3 regions of the Kribbella sp. NPDC004875 genome follow, and region 1 is predicted to be linked to each of the others. Evidence: riboswitches for the same ligand, from Rfam matches in the RefSeq annotation. Region 1 holds a riboswitch; each other region holds the start of a gene.
The links. Region 1 has a riboswitch for ZMP and ZTP ahead of ACFYRH_RS20595 (5-aminoimidazole-4-carboxamide ribonucleotide transformylase). Riboswitches for the same ligand answer to the same signal wherever they lie in the genome.

Region 1 (5,687 bases):
CGAGCTCCCGGACCAGGCCGCGGTCGCCGAACACCGCGCGGAGGAACACGAACGCCGCGACGCCAAGCACGAGCAGAGCGCGTTCGCCCGCTGGGGGCGCCGGGTCAGCGCCCGGCCGTGGCCGTACGGCATCGCCGCAACCGTCGTACTGCTGGTGCTGGCGATCCCGCTGCTGTCGATGAACCTCGGCCAGCTCGATGCCGGCACCGATCCCGCGCAGGACTCCAGCCGGAAGGCGTACGACCTGATCGCGCAGGGCTTCGGTCCGGGCGCCAACGGTCCGCTGACGGTCGTCGTACAGCTGCAGTCGGTGAGTCCGAGCGACAAGCAGTCGGTGCTCAACGGGCTCGCCTCGACGCTGCAGAAGCAGCCCGGCGTGGCGGCCGTCCAGACGCCGACCACGAACAGCGCGGGGACGACCGCGATCATCAACGTCATCCCGACCACGTCGCCGTCGGCGGCGGCGACGGAGGATCTGGTGAACCGGATCCGCGACGACGTCCTGCCAAGCCAGCAGGAACCGACATTCGTCGTCGGCACCACCGCGGGGTACGTCGACTTCACCGAGAAGGTCGGCGGCCGGATGATCTGGCTGATCGGCGCCGTGGTGCTGCTCGCGTTCCTGCTGCTCACGGTCGCGTTCCGCTCGCTGCTGATCGGGGTGAAGGCCGCGATCCTGAACCTGCTGTCGGTCGGGGCAGCGTACGGGGTGATCGTCGCGGTCTTCCAGTGGGGCTGGGGGTCCTCGCTGGTCGGGATCGACGAGAAGGTGCCGATCCCGTCGTTCGTGCCGATGCTGATGTTCGCAATCGTGTTCGGGTTGTCGATGGACTACGAGGTGTTTCTGTTGTCCCGGGTGCACGAGGCATGGATCGCGACCAAGGACAGCCACCGCGCGGTGGCGATCGGGATCGGCGCGACCGCGCGCGTGATCACCACCGCGGCCGCGATCATGGTCGTGGTGTTCCTGAGCTTCGTGCTGGACGACGACCCGACGGTGAAGATGCTGGCGGTCGGCATGGCCGTCGCCGTGCTGATCGACGCCAGCATCGTCCGGATGATCCTGGTTCCGTCCGTGATGACGCTGCTCGGCCCGCAGGCCTGGTGGCTGCCGCGCTGGCTGGACCGGATCGTCCCCGACATCCAGCTCGAAGGCGGCGAGCCACCGGCACCGCCGGCACCGCGGGAGAAGGTCGGCTCCGCCTCCTGACCAGTGCCGGAGATCCGCCTCGGGATCGCGGCCGGAGATCAGTGCCGGAACAGGCGTACGCCGGTCGCGGACCAACGGATCCCGCGCTCGGCGCACGCGGCCGCGACCTCGCCCGACCGGATCGACCCACCGGGCTCCGCGATGTGCGTGACGCCGTACCGCTGTGCCTCCTCGACGTTGTCGCTGAAGGGCAGGGCGCCGTCGGACACCATCGTGACGCCGGTGAGCGGTTCGTCCGAACAGCGTGACCACCAGAGCGCGGCCTTCTCGCCGGCCAGCCGCGTGCAGTCCACACGCGACTGCTGACCGGCACCGATCCCGATCGCCATGCCGTCCTTCACCATCACCACGGTGTTCGATTGGGTGTACCGGGCAACGATCATGCCGAGGACGGCGTCGTCGGGGAGGTCGGCCGGGATCGGCAGTGCGTCGCGCTCCTGCGTCAGCCGTACGCCGAAGATCTCGCGCGCCTCTTCAGCCGGTGGCTCGAACTCCGGGTCGATCTCCAGCACGAGATAGGTCCCGCGCTTCTTCGCCGCCAGGATCTCGATGACGCCCTCGTCGTACCCGGGCGCGATGATCCCGTCCGACACCACCCGCTTCAGTACGCCGGCCAACTCCAGGTCGACCGGGTGCGAGACCGCGACGAAATCGCCGTACGACGACTTCGGATCGGCGTCCCGAGCCCTGCTGTACGCCTCCGCGACGGTCGCGCCGAGCGCCGCACCGGCGGGGGACACGTGCTTGTACGACGCCGCCGCGGGCCTGCCGAACCTTCGCGCGGCCTCCCGCACCAACTGCCAGCCGGTCAGGGCGTCGAGGATGTTGATGTACGACGGTTCGCCGGCCAGCACCGTGAACGGCGCGTGCTCCAGAGCGGCCGCTTGATGAGGATTCATGCCGTACCGCAGACGCATCGGGACCTCCGAGTCGATCGGAGGCGCCCAGGCGGACGACGCCTTGCTACTTCGCTCCCTGGTGGTGATCCACCCTCGCCAGTCGCGGTGCCGCCAGCCTACTTCGTAGCGCGGACAACCAGCAGCCGCGAGTCCTCGGCGAGCGGCTCGCCGTGCCATCCGCCGTCGATGGTCACGCCCGTGAAACCGGCGATCCGGAGATCGGCCAGGAGTTCGTCGGCCGACCGGAAGTACAAGACGTTGCGGTAGACCGCGTCGTGGCCGTCGGGGAACACGTTGTGCGCGTCGAACACCACCCGGCCGTCCGCGATCTCGATCAGCTCGAGCCACTCCTTCAAATGCCCGACCGCGGTGTCGCGTTCGCCGTACGTCGCCTCGCTCGTCCACTGCTCCCACGCGCGCATCGCCGGGTTGCGGGACTCGAACGCGAACACCCCGCCGGAACGCAACGCGGCGGCGATCGCGCTCACCGACGCCTGGTGTTCGGCGACATGCATCATCGTGTTGCCGCTGCTCACCACGAGATCGACATCGCCCGTCGGCCGCACCACGTGGTGGTCCCCGTCGATCCAGGTGACGCCGTCGGCTCCCGGCTGCCGGCGCGCATACCCGAGCATCGTCGTACTCGGGTCAATGCCGATCACCACCCGGCCCGGCGCGACCAGCGATCGGGTCAGCATGCCGGTGCCACACCCGAAGTCGATGACCTTCGCTGCACCCTCCGCCAATGACCGGTAATACGCATGGTCGTCACCCGGCGGGTTGTCCAGGTCATAAAGCTCCACCAACGACTCATCGCCATACGGGTCACCAGTCACGCCCCGCATGCTAGGCACCCCCATCCCCCCGAACCAGCCAATAACCACCCCGGCGCGCCACCCCGCCCCAGCCAACGGCGCCCTACCCCAGCCAACGGCGCCCTACCCCAGCCAACGGCGCCCCGCCCCACCCAACGGTGCCCCGCCCCACCCAACGGTGCCCCGCCCCACCCAACGGTGCCCTGGCACAGGCAACGGTGCCCGGGCACAGGCTACGGTGACTGGGCCAGGCAACGGTGCCCTTGCACAGGAAATAACAGGCCTTCACGCACCACGTCCTGTGCAAGCCACCGCCCGGTGGCACCCACAGCCGCCGCACAGCACTGGCCCGTGCGGCGCCACCGCCCGGTCCGCACGGCCCACCCAGTTCGCCCAGCCAACGGTGCCGTGCCCCAGCTAACGGTGCTGTGACCCAGCTAACGGTGCCCTGGCACAGGAAATAACAGGCCTCCACGCACCACGTCCTGTGCAAGCCCCGGCCCCGTCCGGTGGCACCCACAGCCGCCGCACAGCACTGGCCCCGTGCGGCGCCCCCCGCCCGGTCCGCCCAGCCTGGGCGCCCGTGTGTCATCTCGTGGGTTGCCCCCTGAGGTGGTGGGTTGCCGCCCGGAAATTCAAGGGGGCAACCCACCGCTTCAGTGGGCATCCGCTCGGTGAGCTCTGCGCTGCGGGGCGTGCCGCGCGCGGGTCACAGAGAGGATGGGCTGTGGGTATGCCGAGCGCGGGGCCGGCGGGTATACCGATCGCCGGTGTGCTGACGTGGAGCACGCTCGGCGCGGGTACGTCGCCGCTCGTGTACTGAGTCGGACCGGCGGACGGGGACGGAGGACGGGCGCCCAGCCGCGTGGGGAGCGCCGCACGAGGAACGTTGGTGTTGGGGGAGTGCCTCGCGTGAGCGGCGCAGATGGGGCGGGCTACGGATGGGGGAGCGCTGGAGGCGGGGGTGTGCCGCGGGAAGGTGGGACGTGGGGGTGTGCCGCGCGGGAAGGTGGGAGGTGGGGGGTGTGCCGCGCGGGAAGGTGGGAGGTGGGGGGTGTGCCGCCCGGGAACGTGGGATGTGCGGGTGTGCCGCGCGGGGACGTTTGAGGTGGGGGGCCGCGTGGGAGCGCCGCACGAGGAACGTCGGGGCTGGGGGAGTGCCTCGCGTGAACGCCGGAGGTGGAGCGGGCTACGTACAGGGAGCGCCGGGGGTGGAGCGAGCTACGTACGGGGAGCGTTGCAGGTGGGGAGTGCCGTGCGGGGAACGCGGGAGGCAGGGGAGTGCCGCGCGGGGAGGTCGGACCTGCGGGTGTGCCGCGCGGGGACGTGGGAGGTGGGGGTGGCGTGTGGGGAGCGTGGGTGGGGAGAGCCGGTGCGGGGGACGAGCGCCGCACCGGCTCGTTCGGGGGGATCTGCTGGGCGAAGCCCGCCAGGCTGGGATCAGACGGCGGACACCCAGGCGTAGATGTCGGCCGGGCGGCCGGCGGCCGCGGCGTGCGTCGGGTCGAACGGGCCGTGTTTGCTGACCTGGTTGTTCGAGTTGCCCTCGACCGTGGTGATCTTCCCGTCGGTGCCGACGGCAACGACCACGCCGGTGTGCACGCTGGTGTCGGTGTTGTCCGGGCCGGTGCCGTAGAGCACGATGTCGCCCGGCTGCATGCCGGTGTCGCCGTCGTGGGTGCGGCCCTTGCCCTGGCCCCAGGTGTAGATGTCACCCGTGAAGCCGTAGTTGGGGATGTCGATGCCGGCCTGCCGCCAGGTCCAGGTGGCGAAGTGCGCACACCAGGCCTCGCACGGGCCGTACGGGTTGCAGTTGCTACCGGGCGGTGTCTCCTGCTGGCCGACTTCGCCGTTCGCCGCGTTCACGATCGTGGTCCGGGTGTCGGCCGCGGACGCCGTCAGCGACAGCGATCCGAACAGTGCGACCAGCACGGATGCCACGAGCAGTCGTATCGAGAGGCGCATGAGTCACTCCGATCTGGAGAGGGGGCGGTAAAAACCTTGCGGTCTCGCCAGATCAGTATGTGACTAACCTACTTCACAGAGCCATTACGGCGTCATCAAGTTACGAACACGCCATTCCTAAGACAGGTGTCTCAGGCAATGAGACACCGTGGCGCTGAACTTGACCCGGTCGCGGTCGGTCGGCGAATGTTGCCACATGCGATCGATTCTCCTCGTACTTGTGCGGCGCGCCGACTGACGCGACCACTGAGTCGAGCGCGCCCCTTCAGCCAACCCGGCGGAAGGGGTTTTTTGTTGCCAGGGCGACTATCTGAGACCCAGTAGCACCCGGACAACGGCCACAAGCGAGGATGGATCGGTCGCGAAAAGCCAAACAGCCACAGCGTGACAGGACTAGGGAAGGCACTCATGAGTGAGCAGCTGACCGGGGCACAGGCTCTGATCCGTGCACTGGAACATGCCGGAGTCGACACCGTCTTCGGCATCCCGGGTGGCGCGATCCTCCCGGCGTACGACCCGATGCTCGACTCGACCCAGATCCGCCACATCCTGGTACGTCACGAGCAGGGCGCCGGTCACGCCGCCCAGGGGTACGCCGCCGCGTCGGGCAAGGTCGGCGTGTGTATGGCGACCTCCGGACCGGGCGCGACCAACCTGGTGACGCCGATCGCCGACGCTTACATGGACTCGGTGCCGATCGTCGCGATCACCGGCCAGGTCGCCAGCGCCGCGATCGGTACGGACGCCTTCCAGGAGGCGGACATCCGCGGCATCACGATGCCGATCACCAAGCACAAC
Region 2 (5,687 bases), on a different contig from region 1:
CCGCTGCGGGACGCGCGAGGTTTCGACCTGAGTCGGGAGGTGGCGGACTCCAGCCAGCTCACCGACGAGGAAACCGGCCTGGCGAACGTGATCCTCACCAACGGCGCCCGGCTGTACGTCGACCACGCCCACCCGGAGTACTCCGCCCCCGAGACCACCAATCCGCGCGACGCCGTGGTCTGGGACAAGGCCGGCGAGCTGGTGATCATGGAGGGCGCCCGCCAGGCCCGGCTGATCCCCGGTGCGCCACAGCTGAACCTCTACAAGAACAACACCGACAACAAGGGCGCGTCCTACGGCTCCCACGAGAACTACCTGATGCGCCGGTCGACGCCGTTCGCGTCGATCGTGCGGCACCTGACGCCGTTCTTCGTGAGCCGTCAGGTGGTCACCGGCGCGGGCCGGGTCGGCATCGGCCAGGACGGCGCCGCGCACGGGTTTCAGATCAGCCAGCGCGCGGACTACTTCGAGGTCGAGGTCGGCCTGGAGACGACGCTGAAGCGGCCGATCATCAACACCCGCGACGAGCCGCACGCGAACCCGGACCGCTACCGCCGGCTGCACGTGATCATCGGCGACGCCAACCTGTCCGAGATCTCGTCGTACCTGAAGGTCGGCACGACCTCGCTGGTGCTGGCGATGATCGAGGACGGCTGGCTGACCGACGACCTGTCCGTGGACCGCCCGGTGACCGCGCTGCACGAGGTCAGTCACGACCCGTCCTGCACGCACCTGCTGACCCTCAAGGACGGCCGCAAGATCACCGCGGTCCAGTTGCAGACGGAGTACCTGGAGCAGGCCCGCAAGTACGTCGAGGACAAGTACGGCGACGACGCGGACCGGCAGACCAAGGACGTGCTGCACCGCTGGGAGCAGATCCTCGACCAGCTCGCCACCGACCCGATGAAGCTGTCGGACCAGCTGGACTGGGTCGCGAAGTACAAACTGCTGCAGTCCTACCGGGACCGCGACGGCCTGGAGTGGGACGACCCGAAGCTGCACCTGGTCGACCTGCAGTACGCCGACCTGCGCCCGGACAAGGGTCTGTATTACAAGTTGGTGAAGTCCGGCCGGATGCAGCGGATCGTCACCGACGAGGAGATCCGGATGGCCGTCGCGCACCCGCCGACCGACACCCGGGCCTACTTCCGCGGCCGCTGTATGCAGCAGTACGCGCCGCAGGTCGCGGCCGCTTCCTGGGACTCGGTGATCTTCGATCTGCCGGGCAAGGAATCGCTCCAGCGGATCCCGACGCTGGACCCGCTGCGGGGCACCAAGGCGCACGTCGGGGCACTTCTTGACCAATGCGACACCGCGAGTGACCTGGTTCGCACCATTACTGGGGGCGGCGCCGGGTAGGGTCGCTAGTGAAGGCCGATTTGGGCGGCCTTCCCAGCGGTTCTAGGAGGTGGCCATGGCGAAGGACGGCGGTCAGCAGCACAAGCAGCCGAAGCGTTCCTCGACCGAGGAAGAGGTCGAGCAGGTCGAGACGTCCGAAGACGTCGCCGAGCGCAAGGAACGGCTCGACGAGGACGTGGACTCGATCCTGGACGAGATCGACGAGGTCCTCGAGGAGAACGCCGAGGAGTTCGTTCGCGGATTCGTGCAAAAGGGTGGGGAGTGAACCGCTCGATGACATTCGATGCCTCCGGCCGGTTGCCGGAAGCCTTCCTGACCCCAGGGGGCTCGTCGTTCATGGACTTCCTGGCCGGGCACGCGCCCGACCTGTTGCCCGGACGGCGGTCCCCGGGGGCGGGTGACCTGTCCAGTGAGGTCCCGCACGGGACGACGATCGTCGCCGCCACCTTCCCCGGTGGCGTGGTGATGGCCGGCGACCGGCGGGCCACGATGGGCAACATCATCGCCCAGCGTGACATCGAGAAGGTGTTCCCGGCCGACGAGTACTCGGTCGTCGCCTTCGCCGGCTCGGCCGGTTTCGGGATCGAGATGGTCCGGCTGTTCCAGGTCGAGCTGGAGCACTACGAGAAGCTCGAGGGCGCCACCCTCAGCCTGGACGGCAAGTCCAACCGGCTGAGCGCGCTGATCCGGGGCAACCTGGCGATGGCGATGCAGGGTCTGGCCGTGGTGCCGCTGTTCGCGGGCTACGACGACGACCTGAAGGGCGGGCGGATCTTCTCGTACGACGCCACCGGCGGCCGCTACGAGGAGCACCACTTCCACAGCGTCGGCTCGGGTTCGCTGTTCGCCCGCGGCGCGCTGAAGAAGCTGTACCGCGAGGACCTGTCCGAGATCGACTGCGTGACGGTGACGATCCAGTCCCTGATCGACGCGGCCGACGACGATTCGGCGACCGGTGGCCCGGACATGCTCCGGCGGATCTTCCCGGTGGTCGGCGTGGTCACCGCGGACGGCTACCGGCGACTGCCGGAGGACGAGGTCGCGGGGCTCGTCGACGCGGCCTGGAGCCAGCGGCACCAGCGGCCCGACGGTCCGGCCTCGGCATCCCTGATCTGACGCTGTCTTGTCCCCCCGACCGAACTGACAGAGGATTCGATGAGCGTTCCCTTCTACGTCTCGCCCGAGCAGCTGATGCGGGACCGGGCGGACTTCGCCCGGAAAGGCATCGCCAAGGGCCGCAGCGCGATCGCGCTGCAATATGCCGACGGCATCCTGTTCGTCGCGGAGAACCGCTCGCCCGCCCTGCACAAGGTGGCCGAGATCTACGACCGGATGGCCTTCGCGGCCGTCGGCCGGTACAACGAGTTCGAGAACCTGCGGATCGCCGGCGTCCGGCTGGCCGACATGCGTGGGTACTCCTACGACCGGCGCGACGTCACCGGCCGGGCACTGGCCAACGCGTACGCGCAGACCCTCGGAGCGATCTTCTCCTCCGGCGGTGAGAAGCCGCTCGAGGTGGAGATCCTGGTCGCCGAGGTCGGGTCCTCGTCGGCCGAGGACCAGATCTACCGGCTCACCTACGACGGCTCGATCGCGGACGTCCGCGGGTACGCCGTGATGGGTGGCCCGGCCGAGCAGGTCGCGGACTACGTCGGCGAGCACTACACCGACGGCATCTCGCTGGCCGGCGCGCTCCGGCTCGCGGTGGACGCGCTCGGCCACGACGGCACCGACGTCCGGGCGCTGACCCCGGACCAGCTCGAGGTCGCCGTCCTGGACCGGACCAGGTCCCAGGTACGGAAGTTCAAGCGGATGACCGAGGAGACGCTGGAGCGGATCCTGTCCGAGTCCCGGCCTGCCGAGGAACCGACCGGCTCCGAGGACGCCGAGGACTCTGGTTCCGCGAAGGCCGAGGACACCACGTCCGCGTCGGCCGACGACACCGCGGTCGCGCCGCCGTCGGACGACGTACCGGTGGCTCCGCCGGAGAATCCCGACGACGACCGTCCGCTGTGACGGATCAGCACGAGAGCTCAGCCGTCACGGACACCGTGGCGGCTGAGTCGTCTCGGCCCGCCGATCCGGCGCCGTGGGAGTTGCTGGGGGAGGAGCAGGGCTTCCAGCGGTTCTTGAGCGTGCGCCTGCGCACGTACCGGATGCCGGACGGTCGCGAGGTCGAGTGGGACGTGCTCGGTCCCGAGGCCGGGGTGGCCTCCGGGGTCACCGTGCTGCCGCTGACGCCGGAGGGACGGATCGTCACGATCCGGATGTTCCGCGCCGGCCCGGACAGCGTCGTCACGAACCTGCCCGGCGGCCTGGTGGAGCCCGGCGAGGAGGTGGCGGTCGCCGGTGCCCGTGAGCTCGAGGAGGAGACCGGCTACACCTGCGAGACGCTCGACGTGGTCGGCTGGCAGTGGTCCGGCTCGTCGTCGACGTTCCGCAAGTACGTCGCGATCGCGCGCGGCTGCCGTCCGGACGGGAAGCAGCAACTGGACGAGGCTGAGGACTGTGTGCCGGTCGAGCTGTCGGTGGACGCGTTCCGTGCCGAACTGCGGACTCCCGGTGCGATGACCGGAATCGATGCCGCGTATCTGGCGTTGGACCATGCGGGACTTCTCTGAAAGGAGCCTTATGAGCGACTGGAACGCGGGCATCATCGCGGAGTTCCGCGCCAATGAAGGCAGGGTCGGCGGGCAGTTCGAGGGCGCGCCGATGGTTCTGCTGCATCACCGCGGCCGCAAGAGCGGTGCGGAGTACGTCGCCCCGACGATGTACCTGCGAAGCGAGACCGACCCGGACGTGATCTACGTGTTCGCGAGCAAGGGCGGCGCCCCGGCGAACCCGGACTGGTACCGCAACCTGACCGCGGCCGGCGAGGCCACCGTCGAGGTCGGCATCGAGACGTACCAGGTCAAGGTCACCGACGTCACTGGCGCTGATCGCGACCGCATCTACGCCGAGCAGGCCCGCCGCTATCCGGGTTTCGCCGAGTACGAACGGCGTACCGCGGGCGTTCGCACGATTCCGGTGCTGGAGCTCAGCCGGACGCCGTGAGGTCTGGGCCCGCCCGAAGGGTCGGTATCCTGAGGGCGGACCGCGACTGGCGCTGAGGTGGACGACCACCGGGGAACGGTCTGCCATCCGGCTTCGCCGCGCGCCTGGGCACCTTCGTCTTCCGAGGAGTGCACAGATGACAGCCGAGTTGATGACCGGGACCGAGTTGGCCGCCGAGATGGTGGCCAAGGCGGCCGAGCGCGCGCAGGCGGTGCAGGCGCAGTACGGCGTCCAGCCGTGTCTGGCGACCGTGCTGGTCGGTGACGATCCCGCGTCGGCGACGTACGTGCGGATGAAGCAGAACCGGTCGAAGAAGGCCGGGATCGCGTCCCGGAGCATCGTGCTGCCCGCCGAGACCACGACCGAGGAACTGGTCGGCGAGATCACGAAGCTCTCCACGGACCCGGCGGTGCACGGGATCCTGCTGCAGCACCCGGTGCCGGCGCAGATCGACGAGCGGGCCGCGTTCGAGGCGATCGACCCGGCGAAGGACGTCGACGGCGTGACGATGCGGTCGTTCGCCGCGATGGCCTTCGGGGATCCCGGGTTCCGCTCGGCGACGCCCGGCGGGATCCTCCGGTTGCTCGAGGCGTACGACGTACCGCTCGAAGGTGCGCACGCGGTGGTGATCGGCCGCAGCCCGATCCTCGGTAAGCCGGCCGGCATGTTGCTGCTGGCATCGAACGCGACCGTGACCTACGCGCACTCCCGGACCCGGGACCTGCCCGACCTGGTGCGGACCGCGGACGTACTGATCGCCGCGGTCGGGAAGCCGAACTTCGTCCGCGGTGACTGGCTGAAGCCGGGCGTCGTGGTGGTCGACGCGGGCTACAACGAGGGCAATGTCGGGGACGTGCATTTCGAGGAGGCCGCGGCGGTCGCCCGGCTGATCACCCCGGTTCCGGGCGGCGTCGGGCCGATGACGATCGCGCTGCTGCTGGAGCAGACGGTCGACGCTGCTGAGACGGCTGTCCGCTCTTTGACTACATTGGCCTAAGGTTTGGGGGAGACGACCAAGGAGGCGAGACGTGGCGGTACGGGCGATCCGGGGGGCCACCCAGCTGGACGTGGACGAGCGTGAGCATCTGCTCGAACGGTCCGCGGAGCTGGTGAAGGCGGTCCTGGAGGCGAACGATCTGGAGAACGAGGATCTGATCAGCATCCTGTTCACCGTCACGTCGGACCTGCGCTCGGAGTTTCCCGCCGTCGCGGGCCGCCAGATCGGGCTGACCGACGTACCGCTGATGTGCATGCAGGAGATCCCGGTCCCGCAC
Region 3 (5,687 bases), on a different contig from region 1:
CCGTGCTGAACTCGGTCTACCGTTCCAACGTCGACACGACCGGCCTCCCTGCGCAGGCTGCCGATGCGGTGCGGAAGAGTCTCGGCGGTGGGCTTGCGGTGGCGACCACGACGGGCTCGGCGGGGCTCCTGAGCGACGTACGCGATGCGTTCATCACCAGCTTGAACACCACGATGTGGGTGTCCGGTGCGATCGCGGTCGCCGGCGCGGTGCTGGCCGCCGTACTGATGCCGAAGAGAGCTGCCCGCCCCCAGCAGAGTGAGAGCGGGCAGTCAGTGATGAGTTGAGCCGGCGATCAGTTGAGCTCGAGGCCCGGGTACAGCGGGAACTTGTCGAGCATCTCGGCCGAAGCGGCCTTGGTCTTGTCGGCGACCCCGTCGGCCAGCACGTACTTCGCCTTCGACGGAGCACCCGCGGACGTGGTGGTCGGCGTGGTCGCGGACAGCACGTCCACGATCAGCTCGGCCACCCGGTCGAACTCGTCGCCGCCGAAGCCGCGGGTGGTGAGCGCCGGTGTGCCGATCCGGACGCCGGAGGTGTACCAGGCGCCGTTCGGGTCCCGCGGTACGGCGTTGCGGTTCGTCACGATGCCCGCGTCGAGCAGCGCCGACTCGGCCTGCCGTCCGGTGATGCCGTACGACGAGACGTCCAGCAGCACCAGGTGGTTCTCGGTGCCGTCGGTCACCAGTTTCACGCCGCGCTTCATCAGCCCCTCGGCCAGCGTGACCGCGTTGTCGGCGACGGCCTGCGCATACTGCTGGAAGGCGGGCTGCCGCGCCTCGGCCAGCGCGACCGCCTTCGCCGCCATCGTCTGGCTCAGCGGACCACCCAGGACCATCGGGCACCCGCGGTCCACCGACTCGGCGTACTCCGGCTGGCAGAGCACCATGCCGCCGCGCGGGCCGCGCAGCGACTTGTGCGTCGTCGTGGTGGTGACGTGCGCGTGCGGGATCGGGTCGAAGTCGTCGGTGAAGACCTTGCCCGCGACCAGGCCGGCGAAGTGCGCCATGTCGACCATCAGCGTGGCTCCGACCTCGTCGGCGATCTCGCGCATCTTGGCGAAGTTCACCTTGCGCGGGTACGCCGAGTAGCCGGCGATCAGGATCAGCGGCTTGAACTCACGAGCGGCCGCGGCCACTGCGTCGTAGTCGAGCAGGCCGGTCTCCGGGTCGGTGCCGTAGGAGTGCTGGTTGAACATCTTGCCGGAGATGTTCGGCCGGAACCCGTGGGTGAGGTGACCGCCGGCGTCCAGCGACATGCCGAGCATCTTCTGGTCGCCGAGCGCCTTGCGGAGCTTGGTCCAGTCCTCCTCGGTGAGGTCGTTGACGTGCTTCGCGCCCGCCTCGGCCAGTGCCGGGGACTCGATCCGCTGCGCGAGGATCGCCCAGAAGGCGACCAGGTTCGCGTCGATGCCGGAGTGCGGCTGGACGTACGCGTGCGGTGCGCCGAACAGCGCGGTCGCGTGGTCCGCGGCGGTCTGCTCGACGGTGTCGACGTTCTGGCAGCCGGCGTAGAAACGGTGCCCGATGGTGCCCTCGGCGTACTTGTCCGACAGCCAGTTGCCCATCGTCAGCAAGGTGGCGGGGGAGGCGTAGTTCTCACTCGCGATCAGCTTCAGCGAGGAACGCTGGTCGGCCAGTTCGGACCTGATCGCGCCGGCGATGGTGGGCTCCACCGCGGCGATCACCTGGAGCGCGTTGTTGTACGCGGCCGACGCGGCGGCGGCGTCGAAGGGCTGAGTCATCGTTGTCTCTCCTGCGGTTGCAGTGGGTCGAAGGCACCCAGGCGCACGGTGCCGACGGATTTCGCTCCCCGGTGGTACTCCACCTAGCGCGCCAGTCGCGACCAGCTCACCCTATCGCGCGGGCGACGATCTGCTCGAACGGCGTCGTCCTCGGCAACGTGCCGAACACACCGCCCCAGTCGTTGGCCAATCGCGCCGCGACGAACGCGTCGGCGACCGCGGGAGTGGAGTGCCGGATCAGTAGCGAGGCCTGCAGGCACAGGGCCATCTGCGCGGCCAGCCGGCGCGCGCCGGCTTCGGCGTTCCCGAGATCAGCAAGCGCTTGCAGGACGTCGTTCACCGCCGCGTCCAGCCGCGCGTCGGCACCTTGCGCGGCGCCGACCTCGAGCAGCCAGGCGTCGAGCGACTCGGGCCGGCGGAGTGCCCGCAGTACGTCGAGCGCGTTGACAGTGCCCGAACCTTCCCAGATCGAGTTCAGCGGCGACTCCCGGTAGAGCAGCGGGAGGCCCGACTCCTCGACGTACCCGTTGCCGCCGAGGCATTCGAGCGCCTCGGCCACCATGAACGGCGTCCGCTTGCACACCCAGAACTTCGCCAACGGCAAGCCGATCCGCCGGAAGGCGGCCTCCTGCTCGTTGCCGGCCAGGGACGCGTCGACCGCCGCGGCGAGCCGCATACCGAGCGCTGTGGCTGCCTCGCTCTCGATCGCCAGGTCGGCGAGCACGTTCTGCATCGCGGGCTTGTCGGCGAGCAGCCCACCGAACGCGCTGCGGTGCCGCGTGTGCCAGATCGCCTCGACCAGCGCCCGCCGCTGCAGCGCGGACGAGCCGAGCACGCAGTCCAGCCGGGTCGCCGCGACCATCTCGATGATCGTCCGGACCCCGGCGCCCTCGTCGCCGAGGCGATACCCGACGGTGCCGTGGAACTCGACCTCGCTGGACGCGTTCGACCGGTTGCCGAGCTTGTCCTTGAGCCGCTGCAGCGCGAACGGGTTCCGGTTGCCGTCGGCAAGGACCCGCGGTACGACGAAGCAGCTCAGCCCGTCCGGCGCCTGGGCGAGGACGAGGAAGACGTCCACCTGCGGCGCCGAGCAGAACCACTTGTGCCCGTGCAGCCGGTACTCACCGTCGGCACCGGCCGGCGTCGCGGTGGTCAGGTTCGCCCGGACGTCCGAGCCGCCCTGCTTCTCGGTCATCCCCATCCCGGCGAGCACGCCGTTCTTCTCCGCCGCGGGCAGCCGCCGTACGTCGTACTCGGTCGAGGCGAGCTGCGGTATCCACTCCTTCGCGAGCCGCTCGTCGGCCTTGAGCGCGGGCACCGCGGCGTACGTCATCGAGATCGGGCAGCCGTGGCCGGGCTCGACCTGGGACCACAGGTAGAACCCGGCGGCCCGGGTCAGGTGCGGTGACGGGCGGTCGCTCGTCCACGGCGCGGCCTGCAGCCCGAAACCGACGGCCTGCTCCATCAGCCAGTGCCACGACGGGTGGAAATCGACCTCGTCGACGCGGTGGCCGTAGCGGTCGTGGGTGCGCAGGACCGGCGGGTTCTGGTTCGCCGGGAGAGCGTGCGCGCGGGCCTCCTCGGAGCCCGCGAGCTCGCCGATCCGCTGCAGTCCGGCGTCGCTCGTGATCGCCCCCGACTCACCGGCGTACGGACGCAGAGCGTCACCAAGTGCCGTGTCGCGGGTGAAGAAGTTCACGCCCCGCAGTGGGGGAGCCTGGTTCGTTACCGCGAATGGGTCCGCCATGTCAGTACGGTAAGCGGTATGGCACGTTCTGGGGCAGGACCCACGGGTGGGAGCTCCCTCTCCTTGGCATGGGTTCGCAGGATCCCCTCGACGACCTGGAAGTTGCTCACCCAGACCATCGGGGTCTGCCTGCGCTACCGGGTCACCGGTCTCGCGGCCGAGGGGGCGTTCTTCGCGATCCTCTCGCTGCCGCCGCTGATCTTCGGGCTCGCCGGCTCGCTCGGTTACATCGCGAGCAAGTGGTTCGAGGTCGAGACGATCAACGACATCAAGCAGCAGATCGTCGACCTGGCCGCCCGGGCGCTGACCGACGACTCGATCAAGAACGTGATCGCGCCGACGCTCGACCAGGTGCTGAACGGCGGCCGCCCGGACGTCATCTCGATCGGTTTCGTGCTGGCGCTGTGGTCCGGCAGCCGCGCGCTGAACGTGTTCGTCGACACCATCACGATCATGTACGGGATGGGCGGCAAGCGCGGCATCGTCCGCACCCGCGCGCTGTCCTTCAGCCTGTATTGCGCCGCGCTGATCATCGGCGTGATCGTGCTGCCGCTGGTGCTGGCCGGACCGAGCGCGGTCAACGACCTGTTGCCGCACCGGCTGGATTTCCTGAACCAGCTGTACTGGCCGGTGGTCACGATCCTGTCCGCGGGCTTCCTGAACACCCTCTACCACCTGTCGGTGCCGATCCGGACTCCCTGGGTCTCCGATCTGCCGGGGTCGTTCCTGGCACTGTCGATCTGGATCCTGGGCAGCTTCGTGCTCCGCTGGATCCTACAGAGCACCGTCGGCGGTACGTCGATCTACGGGCCACTGGCCGCGCCGATCGCCGTACTGATGTGGCTCTACATGACCGCGATCGCCGTACTCATCGGTGCCGCGTTGAACGCGGTCGTGGACCGGCTGTGGCCGCACAAGGCACAGGTCACGGAGGTCAACGCAGCTGAGCGCGCTGATGACGACTCGAGCGAGGACGCCGAGGTCGAGCCGGTGATGAAGGCGGAGCCGGAGCGGCACCACGAGCACCCCGAGCCGCACTCGCTGACGCCGCTCGCGTCGGACGAGCGTCCGGAGACGGGAGCTGCCCGCAAGATCGAGAAGCTCGCCGGGCCGCTGCCGGAACCGAAGCCGGCGCCGCAGGAGCCGAAGCGGGCACCTCAGCCGGAGTCCGCGCCGGCTACAGCTGATGCGGAGCCCGAGGCGGAGCGGAAGCCGGCGTCGGTCGGAAAATCCGGTGCGCAGAGTGAGACCGACGACCTAGGCTGACGGCATCGCGAAACGGTCCTGGCTGGACCGCAAGGACTGGAAGGGAGGCACCCCGCCATGAGCTACGAACAGGCCCGACGGGCCGTTGTCTCCCACACCGTCCGTCCGCTGAGCTGATCTCGCGGCCGGACCCTCCGAAAGGTTCGCCGCATGTCAGCCACACTCCAGGCCCTGGGACTCGACAGTTCCACGGCCGAATACCTGCAGTCTGTCCCGGACGAACTGGTCCCGGGACGCGTCACCCGGGTCGACAAAGGCCTGGCTACTGTTCTCACCGCGGACGGGCCGGTGCGCGCCGGTTGGTCCGGTGCACTGCTCGCCGCGATCGCGTCCGACCCCCACGCCGGCCCGTGTACCGGCGACTGGGTCGTACTGCGGTTCTGGCCGGATGACCGCATCACGGTCGAGTCGGTGCTGCCACGCCGTACGTCGATCGTCCGCGCCGAGGTCGGCGGGTCGTCGCGTGGCCAGGTGCTCGCGGCAAACGTCGACGTGATCGCCATCGTGGTCGGTCTGGTCCCGGAACCGAACATCGTCCGCATCGAGCGCTTCATGGCGCTGGCGTGGGAGAGCGGTGCGCGACCGGTCGTCGTACTGACGAAATCCGATCTGGTGACCGACGCCGAGTTGGTGGCCGACGACGTGGCGGTCGCCGCGCCCGGTGCCGACGTACTGGTGTGCAGTGCGACCACGGGCGCTGGTCTGGACGACGTACGCGCACTGCTGGACGGGAACGCCACGCTGGCGCTGCTGGGGTCCAGTGGGGCCGGCAAGTCGTCACTGGTGAACGCACTGGCCGGCGTTGAGTTGCTGGACGTCCAGGACATCCGTGAAGACGGGAAAGGTCGCCATACGTCGGTACGGCGCGAGCTGATCGTGCTGCCGGGTGGCGGGGTCGTCGTCGACACGCCTGGACTGCGGGGCATCGGT

Region 2: it holds a riboswitch for ZMP and ZTP, as region 1 does, so the genes downstream of both, ACFYRH_RS24470 (bifunctional 5,10-methylenetetrahydrofolate dehydrogenase/5,10-methenyltetrahydrofolate cyclohydrolase) here and ACFYRH_RS20595 (5-aminoimidazole-4-carboxamide ribonucleotide transformylase) in region 1, are expected to answer to the same signal.
Region 3: it holds a riboswitch for ZMP and ZTP, as region 1 does, so the genes downstream of both, ACFYRH_RS15630 (glycine hydroxymethyltransferase) here and ACFYRH_RS20595 (5-aminoimidazole-4-carboxamide ribonucleotide transformylase) in region 1, are expected to answer to the same signal.

Annotation. Positions count from the first base shown of each region.
Region 1 covers NZ_JBIALI010000003.1:706,780-712,466, reverse strand. The annotation lists gene ACFYRH_RS20600 (MMPL family transporter) at 1-1,210, shown strand, start outside; gene ACFYRH_RS20595 (5-aminoimidazole-4-carboxamide ribonucleotide transformylase) at 1,249-2,127, opposite strand; ZMP/ZTP riboswitch at 2,146-2,223, opposite strand; gene ACFYRH_RS20590 (class I SAM-dependent methyltransferase) at 2,226-2,912, opposite strand; gene ACFYRH_RS20585 (CHAP domain-containing protein) at 4,365-4,889, opposite strand; gene ACFYRH_RS20580 (acetolactate synthase large subunit) at 5,298-5,687, shown strand, end outside.
Region 2 covers NZ_JBIALI010000004.1:460,460-466,146, forward strand. The annotation lists gene dop (depupylase/deamidase Dop) at 1-1,359, shown strand, start outside; gene ACFYRH_RS24445 (ubiquitin-like protein Pup) at 1,415-1,624, shown strand; gene prcB (proteasome subunit beta) at 1,633-2,475, shown strand; gene prcA (proteasome subunit alpha) at 2,515-3,375, shown strand; gene ACFYRH_RS24460 (NUDIX hydrolase) at 3,372-3,980, shown strand; gene ACFYRH_RS24465 (nitroreductase family deazaflavin-dependent oxidoreductase) at 3,991-4,413, shown strand; ZMP/ZTP riboswitch at 4,446-4,530, shown strand; gene ACFYRH_RS24470 (bifunctional 5,10-methylenetetrahydrofolate dehydrogenase/5,10-methenyltetrahydrofolate cyclohydrolase) at 4,550-5,410, shown strand; gene aroH (chorismate mutase) at 5,442-5,687, shown strand, end outside.
Region 3 covers NZ_JBIALI010000002.1:962,491-968,177, forward strand. The annotation lists gene ACFYRH_RS15625 (DHA2 family efflux MFS transporter permease subunit) at 1-287, shown strand, start outside; gene ACFYRH_RS15630 (glycine hydroxymethyltransferase) at 296-1,744, opposite strand; ZMP/ZTP riboswitch at 1,773-1,851, opposite strand; gene ACFYRH_RS15635 (acyl-CoA dehydrogenase family protein) at 1,851-3,491, opposite strand; gene ACFYRH_RS15640 (YhjD/YihY/BrkB family envelope integrity protein) at 3,555-4,757, shown strand; gene rsgA (ribosome small subunit-dependent GTPase A) at 4,908-5,687, shown strand, end outside.